3 regions of the Roseococcus sp. genome follow, and region 1 is predicted to be linked to each of the others. Evidence: riboswitches for the same ligand, from Rfam matches in the RefSeq annotation. Region 1 holds a riboswitch; each other region holds the start of a gene.
What was found. A riboswitch is a leader RNA that binds a small molecule or an ion and turns the genes downstream of it on or off. The one in region 1 is predicted to bind cobalamin.
Positions count from the first base shown of each region.

Region 1 (5,379 bases):
CGTGCCTTCGGTGGGCTTGGTCGACAAGGCCACCCAGTCGCCGGCGGCGGGATGCCCCCCCTCGCGGGCCTCATGGCGCAGGCGTCCGGAAAGGCGGGCGCTCAGCTGGCCGGCATCCGTGATCACCAGATTGGCTTCGCGCTGCTGGACGATGATGCGTCCGGGGACATAGCCGGCGCGCGCATGGGGCTCGAACGCCAGCCGCAGCGCATCGGACCAGCCATAGTGTTCGATCAAAAGCGGCACTCTCCTGAGGGATGGGCACTATAGCACCGACTGGGCGGCAAGCCGCCCGCCCGCAAAGGGGTGGCTTCCGCAGGCTCGACTGCCGTCTCGCGGCCTGGGCTGAGAACCGCCAGTTCGCTTCAGGCTTTGCGCCTCGACCGAGCGCGACATGAACTTCCAGATGCGCTTGACAGGGTGCCGAATGGAGAGAAACTCTACCGGATGTCCGGTACAGAAAAGAAGCCCAGCGCGAAAACGGCACCCGGCAGGAACGCTGCGGGACCCAGCACTGGGGGAGCGGCGAAACGGGCCGGGGGAACCCTTGGACGACCTAGCCTGCGGCCGTCACTTCTGGATGCCGCCTTGGACATCGTTGCAAGTGACGGTGTGAGCGGACTTACCTACAGGTCACTCTCCATTCGGACCGGTATCACAAAAAGCGGCCTGCTTTATCATTTCAACAGTAAAGAAGATTTACTTGAGGCAATAACGGCGCGACTTATCGAAAGATATGCGGAGGCACGCAGACGTGCGAGCGAATCCCTCTCTGAATCCCCGACCCGGGAACTTGAGGGGTACGCGATATCCTCCATGAACAATCACTCAAATCTGGATTCGGCCAGCGCAAAACTCAAATTATCGGGAGTATGGAGCGGCGAATCTGGCCGCAAATACTTCAAGGAGCGCCTTGAAGGCATGAGCTCCGGGCTTGGTTTCGAGCGTACCTCGATTGTCCATCTCGCCGTCGAGGGATTGTGGTTCGTGGAATTGTTCGGGCTTTCCCCCTTTAGCGACGAGCAGCGTAGTCGGGTGGCGGAAATACTTCTTGATATGGCGGGTGGATCCGATCTTCCGGCAGCATCCTCGCAGTAATGCAACGAAAGTAGAATTTATTCCGGAATAATATAAAATAAAGAGGAAAATAAATATGATTTACAAATCAAATAAGATACTGGCGATGGCAACTTTGGCGGCGATGTTGTTCGCTCAGGGAGCGGAAGTCCATGCGCAACCGCAGATAGGCTCGACACTCGCGACGGTGCGAGAGCGCGGCCATCTCCTGTGCTCGACAGGCGGTGCGAGCCCCGGCTTTAGCGCCTTCGACAGCCGCGGCGTCCCGCAGGGCATCGACGCCGACATCTGTCGGGCCGTGGCGGCAGCCGTCTTCGGTGACGCCAGCCGGGTTCGGTTCGTCACGACCTCGTCCTCGCAGCGCGTGTTGAATCTTCAGTCCGGCGCGGTCGATCTGGCCGCCCAGTCGATGACCTGGACCCACACGCGGGAGGCGGCAAACGGCCTCGTCTTCGCGAGCACCCACTATTACGACGGGCAGGGATTCCTCACGCGCACCTCGCTTGGTCTGCAATCGGCGCGGGAGCTTCAGGGAGCGACGGTTTGTGCCCCTGCCGGCGGCCGGGCCGAGATCAACGCCGCGGAATGGGCGCGGTCTATCGGCCTTCGCATCACGATCATCCTGTTTGATCGCACGGACGAGGTGATTGCCGCCTATGGCTCCGGTCGGTGTGACGCCATCACCAATGACGCCTCCCTTCTGGCGGGTCTCCGCTCGGGTCTGCAGAATCCGGCGGAACATGTCGTCCTCCCGGATCGGATCAGCAAAGAGCCGCTGGGCACCTACGTTCGTAAGGGCGATGACAATTGGCTCGACATCGTGCGCTGGACGGTACAGGCGCTGATCAATGCGGAAGAGCTCGGCATCACCCGGGAAAATTCCGAGCAGATGCTCACCAGCACAAATCCGCTGGTGCGACGGCTGCTCGGTGTCGCGGGCGATCACGGCCGGATGATGGGCCTCGACAACCGCTGGGCGATCTCGGCCATTCAGGCCGTCGGAAACTACGGCCAGCTGTATGACCGTCACTTTGGCGAGGCCAGCCAGACGCCTACACCTCGGGGCATTAACCGGCTCTGGACCGATGGCGGCATCATGTACGGTGCGCCGGTCCAGTAATTCCGAAAATTGACTGGGCGATTTGCGCCGTGTGCCGAAGTTCAGGTCGGATTGAATGGAAGCAGATTTACTGAAGTGAGATCCGTCTCGTAAGTACGAATTTGAGGTTCATGCCAAGGGTATTTTGCTTCGCAGAAGAAGATTCTGCCCTCCCTGTCGTTTGTTCCAGCACCTCGTCCGATTGTCCGGGCGAGGTGCTTTTACATCTACCGCTCACTCGCGACGCAGGTGCGCCTGCACTTTGAGCATCGGGTCACCGATTGGCTCACCCTCCGCCAGTCAACCCCTTTCGGATGGGGCCGTTCGCATCGCTTGGAGCCCCGCCAGGCCGTGCCGCTCCTCCGTTGCAGAACGCGACATCGGTCAACCCTTGCTTACATAAGCATATCATTATGTCGTTTGACTCTGCTCCGGCAATGAGCCTATGGAGGATCGTCTAGGTTCCCCCGGGCGCGTCCTCGCGTCGCGGGGGCTAAGAGGGAATCCGGTGCAGGCGGTTCGCCGCTGATGCCGGGGCTGCCCCCGCAACTGTGAGCGGCGAGCCGAGATCCGGAACCACTGGGGCCTTCGGGCCCTGGGAAGGGGGATCGAGGCGATGACCCGCGAGCCAGGAGACCTGCCTCGACACATACGTCCTCCGGCGGGGTGCCCGGTCAGGTCGCGATTGGCCCGCGATCGGTGCAAACCGCCGCGCGTGGGCGCGCGCCCGGCTGTCCTCGTCACAACGACACAGGTGAGGTTCATGACCGTTTCCGTTGCCACCCTCGGCTTCCCCCGCATCGGCCCGCGCCGCGAGCTGAAGACCGCGCTCGAGCGCTATTGGTCCGGCAAGTCCAGCCGCACCGACCTGCTCGCCGTCGCGGCCGAGCTGCGCGCCAGGACCTGGGCCCGGCAGAAGGCACTGGGCGCCGACATCATCCCGAGCAACGATTTCTCCTTCTACGACCAGGTGCTCGACACCAGCGCCATGGTCGGCGCCGTGCCGGCCATCTACGGCTGGAAGGGCGGTCCGGTGGACCTCGACACCTATTTCGCCATGGCACGCGGTGCCCAGGGCGATGCGCATGCCGAGTGCGGCGCCGGCTGCACCCACAAGGCGATCGACGTCCCCGCCTCCGAGATGACCAAGTGGTTCGACACGAACTACCACTACCTCGTGCCGGAATTCTCCTCGGGCCAGGCCTTCGCGCTCTCCTCCACCAAGGTGATCGACGAGTATCTGGAGGCGAAGGCCCAGGGCGTCGCGACCCGCCCCGTCCTGGTCGGCCCGGTCACCTACCTCAAGCTCGGCAAGAGCCACACCGAGGGTCTGCACCGCAAGGAGCTGCTGCGCGCGCTGCTGCCGGTCTATGCCGAGGTGCTGGGCAAGCTCTCCGCCGCCGGCGCCGAATGGGTGCAGATCGACGAGCCTTGCCTCGTCCTCGACCTGAACGACGAGGAGCGTGAGCTCCTGGCCGAGGCCTATGCGCATCTCGCCAAGGCCGTACCCTCCGTGAAGCTGATGCTGACCACCTATTTCGGCGGCCTCGGCGACAACCTCGAGGCCGCCCTGGCCCTGCCCGTGGCCGGCCTGCACCTCGACCTGATCCGTGCCCCGGATCAGCTGAGCGCCGTGCTGAATGCGCCGAAGGACCTCGTCCTCTCGCTCGGCGTGATCGACGGCCGCAACGTCTGGCGCGCCGACCTCGAAGCCATCCTCGACCGCGTCGAGCCGGTGGTGAAGTCGGGCCGCAAGGTCGTGCTGGCGCCCTCCTGCTCGCTGCTCCACACCCCGATCGACCTCGATGCCGAGAATGCGATCGATCCCGACGTGAAGGGCTGGCTGGCCTTCGCCGTGCAGAAGATCGAGGAGCTTGCCATCCTGGCCAAGGCCTTGAACGAGGGCCGCGCCGCTGTCGCGGACAAGCTCGCCGCCTCGACCGCCGCGGCGAAGCTGCGCAAGACCTCGCCCAAGATCCACGACGCCGCCGTGGGCGCGCGCCTGGCGAAGGTGACGGCCCAGATGGCCCGCCGCCACTCGGTCTTCGCCGAGCGGCGCCAGGCACAGATCGGGGCGTTGGGCCTGCCGGCCTTCCCGACCACGACCATCGGCTCCTTCCCGCAGACCGAGGATGTCCGCAAGGCGCGTGCCGCCCATGGCAAGGGGACGATGACCGACGCCGAGTACAATGCCTTCCTCCGCGAGGAAACGGCCCGCACCGTGAAGTGGCAGGAGCAGATCGGCCTGGACGTGCTGGTGCATGGCGAGTTCGAGCGCAACGACATGGTGCAGTATTTCGGCGAGCAGCTCTCGGGCTTCGTGTTCAGCAAGAGCGGCTGGGTGCAGTCCTACGGCTCGCGCTGCGTGCGGCCGCCGATCCTCTTCGGCGACGTGTCGCGGCCGAAGGCGATGACCGTGGAGTGGTGGAAGTTCTCGCAAGGCGTGGCGACCAAGCCGATGAAGGGCATGCTGACGGGCCCCGTCACCATCCTGAACTGGTCCTTCGTCCGCGACGACGTGCCGCGTTCGTTGGCCTGCAAGCAGATCGCGCTGGCGATCCGCGACGAGGTGGTGGATCTGGAGAAGGCCGGAGCCAAGATCATCCAGATCGACGAGGCCGCGCTGCGCGAGGGCCTGCCGCTGCGCCGCGGCGACTGGCAGCACTACCTCGGCTGGGCGGTGGAGAGCTTCCGCCTGACGGCTTCGGGGGTGGCGGACAAGACCCAGATCCACACGCACATGTGCTACTCGGAGTTCAACGACATCATCGAGGCGATCGGCGACATGGACGCCGACGTGATCTCGATTGAGACGGCACGCTCGAAGATGGAGCTGCTGGGCGCCTTCGCCGAGTACCGTTACCCCGCGGAAATCGGCCCCGGTGTCTACGACATCCACTCGCCGCGCGTCCCGGCGGTCGAGGAGATGACGGAGCTGCTGGAGGCCGCCCGCAGCCGCCTCTCCCCGGATCAGCTCTGGGTGAACCCCGACTGCGGCCTCAAGACCCGGAAATGGCCCGAAACCGAGGCCGCGCTGATCAACATGGTCGAGGCCGCGCGGAAGGTCCGCGCCCTGGTTTCGGCCTGACCTGAAACGCGTGGCCGCTCCGCTCGGGGTGGCCACGCACTACTCCCGGGGGATCTTCCAATGAGCAACATGCCGAATCTGGACTCCACGCTGACGCGCTGGGTGACGTCGCCGC
Region 1 covers NZ_CBDDFJ010000020.1:42,542-47,920, reverse strand. The annotation lists gene rsgA (ribosome small subunit-dependent GTPase A) at 1-237, opposite strand, end outside; gene ACO057_RS10495 (TetR/AcrR family transcriptional regulator) at 448-1,098, shown strand; gene ACO057_RS10490 (amino acid ABC transporter substrate-binding protein) at 1,154-2,197, shown strand; cobalamin riboswitch at 2,619-2,835, shown strand; gene metE (5-methyltetrahydropteroyltriglutamate--homocysteine S-methyltransferase) at 2,940-5,264, shown strand; gene metF (methylenetetrahydrofolate reductase [NAD(P)H]) at 5,325-5,379, shown strand, end outside.

Region 2 (5,379 bases), on a different contig from region 1:
CGTGCGCTCGAGTGGCTGGGGTTGATGAGCGTGTTCGCGCGCGTGTTGGCGTAGGTGTAGCCGGTACGCTCGTCCTGCTGGTGCCAGACGTCGAAGCCCACCGTCGCCTCATGGCGGAAGGGCCCGGTGGTGAAGCGCAGGTTCGCGGTCGTGATGTTCTGGATGCCCCAGGTGTCCTGCTTGAAGGGTGAGACGCCGCCCGAATAGGCGACCTGGGCCCGGTTGGGCTGGCGGCCGAAGAACAGGCCGGTGCAGGTCGCGTCGCAGGTCGGCGGCGAGGCGGCGAAGTCGCGGGTGGCGAAGCTCACGCGCGTGTCGTTGCTCAGCGTCAGCCAATCATTCGCGACGTGGCGCAGACGGGCCGTGACGCGGTCCACCGTCGTGTTGTCGCGGTCGGAATCGATGCCGTACCAGTTGCGGCGGCGCAGGCCGTACTCGGTGGCGGGACGGCCGACGCTCTGGCCCGGCGCGACCACGACGGGCACGCCGTAGTCGGGCGTGCGGCGATCCTCGAAGTGCATGTAGTCGACGGTCAGCGTCGTGGGCGTGCCCAGGCCGAGCGAGAAGGACGGCGCGATGCCCCAACGGTCGGAGCTGACCGAGTCACGACCGATGACGCGGTTGGTGTGGCCGAGGATGTTCAGGCGAACGGCCGAGGTCTCGCCGATCTGGCGGTTGATGTCGAAGTTGCCGCGCGCCATGCCGCCCGTGCCGCCCGAGACCGTGCCGCTCATGAAATTGCCGAGCTGGGCCGTGCGGGTCTGGATGTTGATCGCCCCGCCGATGGTCTGCTGGCCGAAGGTCGTGGCCGAGGGCCCCTTCAGGACGGCGACGCTGTCGAAATTGAAGGCGTCGCGCGTATAGGTGCCGAAGTCGCGCATGCCGTCGACATAGACGTCGTTCTGCGCGGAGAAGCCGCGGATGCGGAACTGGTCGCCGCTGACGCCGCCATTGCCTTCGCCGATCGAGGAGGTGATGCCGGGGACGTTGCGCAGCGCCTGGTCGAGGCTGGTGACGCCCTGCTGTTCCAGGATTTCGCGCGGAATCATGTTGATGACCTGGGGCGTGCTCTGGACGGTTCCGGGCAGCCGCGTGAGGCCGGTCGGCCGCTGCAGCGTATTGGCCGGCAACTGGCCGGAAACGTCCATGGTCGGCAAGGTAATGCCGGAAGCGGCTTCCACCGTCGTCGGAACGGCAGCGGGGGCCTGGGCAGCGAGGGCCTGGGCGGTGGTCTGGGCCTGGGCGGTGGTCTGGGCCTGGGCGGTGGTCTGGGCCTGGGCGCCGACAGAGAGAACAACCGCGAGGCTCGCGGTGACGGCAATCTGGGAGACCGTGCAGTGCAAGATCGCACGCTGCGACATGTGGGCAATCCTCAAGTTGAGAATGCCTCCTATTTTCAATTTAAAATTTCAGCAATCACATGCGTCAGATTATTACGGTTCCGAACGGCCGGTGACGGCGCCAGCGTGTCATCAGCGCAACACTCATTTGTGGCTTCGTCGCCTGGAGTTTAGGCTCGCCACGATCCAAGGAGACGACCGATCTTCCAAGCGCCGCCCATCCCGGCAGGGACCCTGACCCTGATGGATTATGAGCCGCATGCGCGTGAGCGCATGGGCGAGAATGCCTGGGCCTATATCTCCACCGGAACGGCCGACGAACGAACGCTGCGGGCGAATCGCGAGGCTTTCGAGCGGCTTCGGCTCCAAGGCCGAGTCATGACCGATATGTCCGGCGCACATACCCGCCTGACCCTTTTCGGCGATTCATTCGAGCATCCGATTTTTCTCGCGCCGGTGGCTTTTCACCGCCTGGTCCATCCCGATGGCGAACTGGCCACCGCCTTCGGAGCCAGCGCCATCCGCGCGGGCATGGTCGTCAGCACCAGCGCGAGCGTTCCGATCGAGCAGATCGCGCGGCAGGCGACCTCCCCGCTCTGGTTCCAATTGTATCTTCAGTATGACCGGATATTTACTCAATCGCTCGTCACACGCGCGGAACAGGCCGGCTATCGCGCTCTCGTCCTCACCGTCGACGCCCCCGTCACCTTGCGCAACCGCGAGCAGCGCGCGGGCTTCGGGTTGCCGCCCGGGGTCGAGGCGGTGAACCTCCAGGGCATGATCCCCCCGCCCCCGCCCAGGGCGGAGCCGCATGAGAGCGAGGTGTTCCGCGGCCTGCTCGCCGGCGCGGCGACCTGGAAGGACATCGCCTGGCTGCGCTCGATCACGCGGCTGCCGCTGCTGCTGAAGGGCATCATGTCCCCCGCCGACGCCGCCCGCGCCATCGCGGAGGGCGTGGACGGGATCATCGTCTCCAACCACGGCGGCCGCGCGCTCGACACCGCGCCGGCCAGTATCGAGGCCCTGCCGCGCATCGCCGAGGTGGTGGCCGGGCGCGTCCCGATCCTCATGGATGGCGGCATCCGCCGCGGCAGCGACGTGCTGAAGGCGCTCGCCCTCGGCGCCAAGGCGGTGCTGATCGGGCGGCCCTATATCTACGGCCTGGCGGTGGGCGGCCCCGTCGGCGTGGCGCATGTCGTGAAGATCCTGCGCACGGAACTCGAAATCGCGATGACGCTGACGGGATGCGCCAATCTGGAAGCGATCGACCGGTCGGTGATCTGGGAATGATGCGCCTGTGGCTTTCCGGCCGCAGCGCGCCCCGCACATCGCGCGATCGACCCTGCGGCATTGATCGGCCGGACGGTATTTTCTAATACTGCCGGCGCAATGGTCCCGCGCGAGTGGGTGAAAAGGGAATGCCGTGCGTCCGCCGGGGGGATCATCCTCCGTTCCGGGCAAGTCGGCAGCTGCCCCCGCAACTGTCAGCGGTGAGACGCTGGCCCTTCCGCCGAAAGGCGGGCCACTACGGCGAGAGCCGCGGGAAGGTCGGGCCAATGTCGACGACCCGCGAGCCAGGAGACCTGCCCTTGCCGATGCGCTGCAGGGCCGTCGTAACCCACGACGATCCGGGCGGGGCGCTCCGGGGACAGGTGACGCGATGACGGCTTTCCCGCCTCCGATTCCGGCGCGCTTCGGCGATGCCCTGGGCCGCTCGGGGCCCCTCTTCATCCTTCTGTGATCCGGACGACGGCCAGGCCCTCCGGGGCCGCCAAGCTTCAAGCGCTTCTCCGGCGACACGCCATGACATCCCCCAAGAATCGAAAGTCCGCGGCCATGCCGAAGACCCGCTACCTCCTTGCCATGCTCCTGGGCACCACCCAGATCGCGGCCGCCCAAACCTCATCCGACCCGACACCGTCCACCCCGGCTGCGTCCGCCCCGGTCGCGTCCAACATCGTGCCGCTGCCCGAACTCACCGTGATCGAGACGCGCACGCCCGTGCCCCTCTCGCAGGTCGGCAGCTCGGTCACGATCATCACGGGTGAGGAACTGCGCGAACGGCAGATCACCCAGGTCATCGACGCGCTGCGCGAAGTGCCCGGCCTCTCCGTCAATCAGAACGGCCAGCGCAGCGGCCCGGGCCAGGTTCGCATTCGCGGCGGCGAGGGCAATCACACGCTCGTCCTGCTCGACGGCGTGAAGATGAACGACCCGAACGACAACGAGTTCGACATCACCCAGCTCACGACCAATGAGATCGAGCGCATCGAGGTCCTGCGCGGCCCGCAATCGATGGTCTATGGCGCCGATGCGGCAGGCGGCGTGATCAGCATCACCACCCGCCGTGGCGAGGCGGGGCCTCCGCGCGTCAATGCCTCCATCGAGGGCGGCAGCTTCGGGACGACCAATCTGCGGGCGGGTATCTCCGGCGGAGGCGAGCGCTACGACTACAACCTCTATGGCGGGCGCCTCGCCTCGGCGGGGACGGTCACGGCCCCCGGGGGGCGCGAGAACGACGGCTATCGCAACTACACCGTGGGCGGCCGCGCGGGGCTGCGCGTGAACGACAATCTCCGCTTCGAAGGCAGCTTCCGCCACACGGGCAGCCGCGGCGATACCGACGGGCAGGACTACGTCACGGGCCTGGCCATCGATACGCTGGATAATTTCCGCTACCGCAGCACGGTCGGCCGGGGAACGGCGTTCCTGAATCTCTTCGACGGCCGCATGGAGAATATCTTCACCGTCTCGGGCGGCTCCTTCGAGCGTGAGAGCCGGCTGGCGAGCCAGTTGCTGAGCCGCACCAGCACGGATCGGCTCCGCACCGAGTATCAGACCAATATCCGCATCATCCCCAATGCGGTGACGACCTTCGGCGTCGACTGGCAGCGCGAGGGCAACCGCCAGCTCCTCTACGGGTCGCTGCAGCGCTTCGTCGCGCCGGATGTGCAGAACACCGGCGTCTGGGCCCAGCAGCAGATCGACCTCTTCGATCGGCTGACCCTGACCGGCGGCGTCCGGCACGACGAGAACGATTTCTTCGGCGGCGCGACCACCTATCGCTTCACCGGGGCCTATCGGATCCCGTCCTGGGGCACCAAGTTCCGCGCCACCTACGGCACGGGCTTCGCGCCGCCCTCCTTCAGCGAGATGTATTTCGTTCCCTCGGCCTCCTTCGTCCCGAACCCGAACCTGCGCCCGGAGCGGACGCGTGGCTGGGAACTCGGCGTGGACCAGGAATTCCTCAATCGCCGCATCCTCCTGGGCGCGACCTATTTCAACAACCGCGTGAAGGACTTCATCGCCTTCAACACCGGCGTCTTCCCTTTCCGCCTCAACAATATCGGCGAGAACGAGGCGCAGGGCGTCGAGCTTACGGCGCGGCTGGAGCCGACGCGATGGGCCAGCATCGTGGCCAGCTACACCCTGACGGACAGCAACATCGTCTCCTCCGTCACGCCGTCGCAGAACGGGCTCCAGCTCGTGCGCCGGCCGCGCAACGCCGCCTCGCTCAACGTCACGCTGCGGCCGGTCGAGGCGATGCGGGTCAACTTCGGGCTCGTCTATAACGGTACGACGCAGGACAGCTTCTTCGGAGCGGGCGGCGGGCGGCGAACCCTTTCGCCCTACACTTTGGCGCGGATCGCGGTTTCCTACCGGGTGACGCCGCAGGTCGAGGTCTTCGGCCGGGTGGAGAACGCCTTCGACCAGCGGTACCAGGAGGTCTATGGCTTCCAGCCGCCTGGGATCGGCGGCTTCGGCGGCGTGCGGGTCAGCTTCTGATCCGTCGCGAGGAAGCCCGGGTCGTGCCCGGGCTTCCCGCGAAGATTTTCGAACCGTTCAGTGCTGGTGGCCCTGCGCCGGGGCGCGGGCCCCGGCGGCCTGGACCGTCAGGTTCACTGTCACCTGGCCCGCGCGCTCGAAGCGCAGGCTGACCGGAATGGTCTGGCCCACCACGAGCGGGCGCGTCAGGCCGATCAGCATCATGTGCAGCCCACCCGGCGCCAGCGCCACGCTGCCGCCGGCGGGAAGCGGG
Region 2 covers NZ_CBDDFJ010000017.1:183,506-188,884, forward strand. The annotation lists gene ACO057_RS07385 (TonB-dependent receptor) at 1-1,361, opposite strand, end outside; gene ACO057_RS07390 (alpha-hydroxy acid oxidase) at 1,584-2,630, shown strand; cobalamin riboswitch at 2,714-2,945, shown strand; gene ACO057_RS07395 (TonB-dependent receptor plug domain-containing protein) at 3,177-5,126, shown strand; gene ACO057_RS07400 (copper chaperone PCu(A)C) at 5,184-5,379, opposite strand, start outside.
Region 2: it holds a riboswitch for cobalamin, as region 1 does, so the genes downstream of both, ACO057_RS07395 (TonB-dependent receptor plug domain-containing protein) here and metE (5-methyltetrahydropteroyltriglutamate--homocysteine S-methyltransferase) in region 1, are expected to answer to the same signal.

Region 3 (5,379 bases), on a different contig from region 1:
GCAGGATGCCGAGGAAGATGCCCGTCGGCACGGAGATCAGGATCGCCGCGGTGAGCTCCATCGCCGTGGTCGCGAGGTCGCCGCGGATGGCGGGGCGCCGCAGCAGCTCGAACAGGGTCTCGAGCACCGCGCTGAAGGGCGGCAGCAGCTCGTCATCCACCCATCCCAGGCGCGGCAGCGCCTCCCACAGGCCGAGCGCCAGCCCCAGCAGGAGCAGACGCCCGGCCCACATGGCCGTTTTTGACATCAGCGGGTCGGGACGGGGGCAAAGCGGGTCGTGAAGACCTCTTCGACCGGCGCCATATCGGTCATGCCGCTGAGCCGCGCGAGCTCCAGCGAGAAGGCGACCTGGGCGGGGTCTATCGCGCCGTCGACGGAGAGCTTGAGGATCGTCTCCTCATATTCGATGGCCGCGATCTCGGGCGGGATCTCGTTGTTGGTGGAGATCAGCGTGATCGCCGCCTCGCGATTGGCGCGCAGCCAGCCCAGGCCGCCATAGATCGCGTTGACGCCGCCCTGCACCGCCTGGGGCGTGTCGCGGATCATGCGGTCGCTGACGATCCAGCCCGCGGTGGTGTGCTGCGGGATGGCGGTGCCGAAATCGATCAGGCTGCGGGCCTGGTTCGCGCGGATCAGCTGGAAGCTGAGCGGCGAATAGATCACCGCCGCATCGATGTTGCGCGAGCGCAGATTGGGCACGAGACCGCCGCCGCCGACCGGCACGCGCGTGGTCGTGATGCGCTTGTCCGTTTCGGTCCATTGCGCCAGCAGGTCCGAGCCCGAGCCGCGCGAGGTGATTCCGAGCTTCTTTCCGGCAAGCTCCGAGACGTCCCGGATCGGCGAGTCCGTGCGGACCATGAGGTGCCAGCCGTAATAGGCCAGTGCGCCGGCGGTCACGAGCTTGGAGCCGAAGCCGCGCTTGATGCCCGCCGCGACCAGCGCGGGCGGATCCAGGATCAGGTCGGTGGCGCCGGCGGCCAGAGCCTCGAAGCATTCGGCGCCGCCGCGATAGACCGTGGTCTCGACCCGGAAGCCCTCCTTCTCGAAGAAGCGCTGCTGCTCCGCGGCGAGGGCGATGATGGTCGGCCAATAGGCCTTGGTCGGCACGCCGACACGAATGAGCGGCCGCGTCTGCGCGAGCGCGGGGCTGGCGAGGCCTGCACCGGCGAGGCCGACCGCGAGCGTGCGGCGCGATACAGGAAAGCCGGGCTGTGAGGCGGTTGCATTGGTCATGTCATTTTCCCTCGCCCAGGCTCTTCGCCGGGTTGTTCGGTATGGATCGGATGGCAGGTCCGGGGGCTCGCGGGCAGGTGCTGCACCCGCCTCGCTTGCGGGGCCGCTGGCGGCCTGTCCCGGCGGAACTCTGGACTTTTCTCTCGGCCCTCTTGCTGGGGCTATCCGTCGTTGTCGTTATATTCACTTCCCGGCCAAAGCAAGAAGCGAGCGCAAACGCGTGGATTTGCCTGATCCACGCATGGCCGGAACGTTCCGTAAGGCTAAACACGCGCGGCTCGTGCGGCGCTCACCATGTTCTCGATGGCCAGCCGGACTTCCGGCCATTTGCGGGTCTTGAGCCCGCAATCGGGATTCACCCAGAGCTGATCCGCCGGCAGGCGCGCGGCCGCGGCCGTCAGCAGCTCCGTCATCTCGCTGACGCTGGGCACGCGCGGCGAATGAATGTCATAGACGCCAGGTCCGATCTCCGCCGGATAGCGATAACCGGCGAAGGCATCGAGCAGCTCCATCTTCGAGCGCGCGGTTTCGATGGAAATGACATCCGCATCCATCGCGCCGATCGAGGCGATGATGTCGTTGAATTCCGAGTAGCACATGTGGGTGTGGATCTGCGTCGCATCCGCCACGCCCGAGGCCGTGATGCGGAAGCACTCCACCGCCCAGTCGAGGTAGTCGCCCCAGTCGCCCTTGCGCAGGGGCAGGCCCTCGCGCAGGGCGGCCTCGTCGATCTGGATGATGGCGGCCCCCGCGGTCTCCAGGTCCATCACCTCGTCGCGAATGGCGAAGGCGAGCTGACGGCAGGTCGCCGCGCGCGGCTGGTCGTCGCGCACGAAGGACCAGTTCAGGATCGTCACGGGGCCGGTGAGCATGCCCTTCATCGGGCGTTCGGTGAGCGACTGCGCATAGCGCCACCATTCGACGGTCATCGGCTTCGGCCGCGCGACGTCGCCATAGATGATCGGCGGGCGGACGCAGCGTGAGCCATAGGACTGCACCCAGGCGTATTTCGTGAAGACGAACCCGGAGAGCTGCTCGCCGAAATACTGCACCATGTCGTTGCGCTCGAACTCGCCATGCACCAGCACGTCGAGACCCACGGCTTCCTGCCAGCCGATCGTCAGCGCCGTCTGCCTGCGCAGGAAGGTTTCGTAGGCCACGTCGGCGAGAAGACCGCGGTCATGGTCGGCACGCGCCTTGCGCACCTCGTCGGTCTGCGGGAAGGAGCCGATCGTCGTGGTGGGATAGCTGGGCAGCCCGAGCTTCCGCCGCTGCAGGCCGCGTCGCGCCTCAAAGGCCGAGGCGCGCTGCGACAGCGCCGGATCCCGCTGCGCCGCGCGGGCCTGCACCGCCGGATTGTGGATCCGCGCGGAGCTTCGGCGCGAGGCGACGGAGGCGGTCGAGGCATCCAGCTGGTCGCGCACGGAAGCGCGGCCCTCGTTGAGCGCCTTCGCGAGCGTGGCCAGCTCCGCGATCTTCTGGAGAGCGAAGGCCAGCCAGTCCTTCACCTGCGGATCCATGGCGGCCTCGCGGGCCAGGTCGATCGGTGCATGCAGCAGGGAGCAGGAGGGGGCCAGGATGACGTCGCGACCGGCGGCGACGACGGGCTCGATGCGGTCGAGAATGGCGTTCAGGTCCGCCTTCCACACATTGCGCCCGTCGATCACGCCGAGCGACAGCATCAGATCCGGCCGCGCGCCATCCAGGACGGGGAGGAGCTGCTCCGGCGCGCGGACGAGATCGATATGCAAGCCATGGACCGGCAGGGAGAGGACCGTGTCGAGATTGTCGGACAGCGCGCCGAAATAGGTCGTCAACATCACCCGCAGGCCGAGGGCCGCCGTCGAGAGGGCGGCATAGGCCCCGGCATAGGCGGCGCGCGCGGCGTCGGAGAGGTCCATGACCAAAGCCGGCTCGTCGATCTGCACCCACCTGGCGCCGGCGCGGGCCAGCGACTGCAGCACCTCGACATAGACCGGGAGCAAGCGGGGAAGCAGCGTCAGCGGATCGAAGGCCTCGCCCTTGGCCTTGCCGAGCAGCAGATAGGTCACCGGGCCGACCAGGACGGGCCGCGTTTCGATGCCGAGGGCCTTGGCCGCCAGGTAGTGGTCGAGCGCCTTGGTCGAGGCCAGCCGGAAGGTCTGCTCCGGGGTGAATTCGGGCACGAGGTAATGGTAGTTCGTATCGAACCACTTGGTCATCTCAGCGGCGGGGGCGCCGTTGCCGCCATGGGCGGGCCCATGACCGGTGCAGCAGCTTTCGGCCGCCGCGCTGCCGGTGCGCGAGCCGCGCGCCATGGCGAAGTAGGTTTCGAGGCCGACCTGCCGATCCGTCCAGCCATAGATTGCAGGCACCGCGCCGACCATGGCGGTCGTGTCCAGCACATGGTCATAGACGGAGAAATCGTTGGAGGGGATGACGTTGGCGCCGAGATCGCGCTGGCGTTTCCAGTTCTGCGCGCGCAGGTCGCTCGCGACGGAAAGAAGTGCTTCGGCCTCGGTCGTGCCAGCCCAATAGGATTCCAGCGCGACCTTGAGCTCACGCTTCGGTCCCATGCGGGGGAAGCCGAGGGTGGCGACGGTGACTGTCATGGCAACCTCTACCTAGTTTATGGCGAGGTTTGACGGGGCACGTGCTAGCCTCCGCGCGGGTGCGATCCAGTCAAGAAGCAGCCCGTCGCAGCTTGCGCGCGACCTGACCGGGCACCCCGCCGGAGGACGTTATCTGTCGAGGCAGGTCTCCTGGCTCACGGGTCGCCGCGACGGTCCTGTCTTCCCAGGGCCGGGGCCCCAGTGACGTGATTGGACAGTCGCTCGCCGCTGACAGTTGCGGGGGCAGCGCCGGCATCGCACCGGCTTCCCTCTTAGCTGCGCGCAAGCGGGCGCGCAGAACCTCGATGGGGCGGAAAATCCTCCGTCCAGCAGCGTCTGTCAACCGCCTGATAAAGAAATGCTTATATCCCAATATCGAGCGGGGGCATTTTCTTTTCTAGACGTCCAGGATGCGTTCCACGGCCGCCGAAATCGCGAAGAGTCGCGCATCCCCCATGGCTTCGCCCATCAGCATGAGCCCGGCGGGAGCTTCGCCCGGAAGGTGGCAGGGCAGGCTGATCGCGCATCGGTCGAGGGCGTTCGCGATGGAGGTGTTGCGCAGCAGCAGCAGGTTGATGCGATTGTACTCGCTCTCCTCCGCCACGGCGGCGATGGGCGGCGGCGCCAGCGGCACCGTCGGGCAGATCACCGCGTCGAAGGGCGCCGTCCGGGCGGCGGTCGCCGCGATGACCTCCGCGCGGCCCTGCACCGCGGCCAGGTAGTCCGCCGCGCTCATCTTCTCCCCGCGCATGATCCGCTTCAGGATCAGCGGGTCGTAGCGCGGTCCGTCGCTGGCGATCAGCGCCTGGTGCCAGGCATAGGCCTCCGATGCCGTCAGCCCGCCCTTCGCATTGATCTGCGGCAGGCGCTCGAGTTCGGGCAAGGTAAGGTCGACCAGTGTCGCCCCGGCCTGCTCCAGCAAAGCGAGCGCCCGGGCATAGGGCCGCGCGACCTCACCCTCCATGCCGTCCTCGACGATATTGTGCAGCACGCCGAAGCGCAGGCCGGCGAGGCTGATTTCCGGCAGGGCCGGCGCATCATCCGCACCGGAGATGAAGGCGTCCAGCACATGGCAGCAGGCCACGGAGCGGGCCAGCGGGCCCACCGAGTCCAGCGAGACGGAGAGCGGTACCACGCCGTCGATCGGCACGCGCCGCGCCGTCGGCTTGAAGCCGACCACGCCGTTCAGCGCCGCCGGGATGCGGCAGGAGCCACCCGTGTCGGTGCCCAACCCGCCGAAGCCCATGCCATCCGCCGCCGCCACGCCCGCGCCCGAGGAGGAGCCGCCGGGCAGCCGGCCCGTCTCGCGGTCCCAGGCCGATTTCGGCGTGCCGTAATGCGGGTTCACGCCGAGGCCCGAAAACGCGAATTCCGTCATATTGGTCCGGCCGAGCACCACGAAGCCCTGGCGCTGCAGCCGCGCCACCACGGGCGCGGTCGCCAGGGCGGGGGCCGCCCCGTCCCGCGCCACGGAGCCGGCGCGGCTGACATGACCAGCCTCGTCGAAGAGGTCCTTGATGGTGATCGGGATGCCGGCGAAGCGGCTCGGCGCGCG
Region 3 covers NZ_CBDDFJ010000036.1:23,384-28,762, forward strand. The annotation lists gene ACO057_RS17515 (ABC transporter permease) at 1-232, opposite strand, end outside; gene ACO057_RS17520 (ABC transporter substrate-binding protein) at 247-1,233, opposite strand; gene metE (5-methyltetrahydropteroyltriglutamate--homocysteine S-methyltransferase) at 1,497-3,824, opposite strand; cobalamin riboswitch at 3,948-4,144, opposite strand; gene ACO057_RS17530 (amidase) at 4,222-5,379, opposite strand, start outside.
Region 3: it holds a riboswitch for cobalamin, as region 1 does, so the genes downstream of both, metE (5-methyltetrahydropteroyltriglutamate--homocysteine S-methyltransferase) here and metE (5-methyltetrahydropteroyltriglutamate--homocysteine S-methyltransferase) in region 1, are expected to answer to the same signal.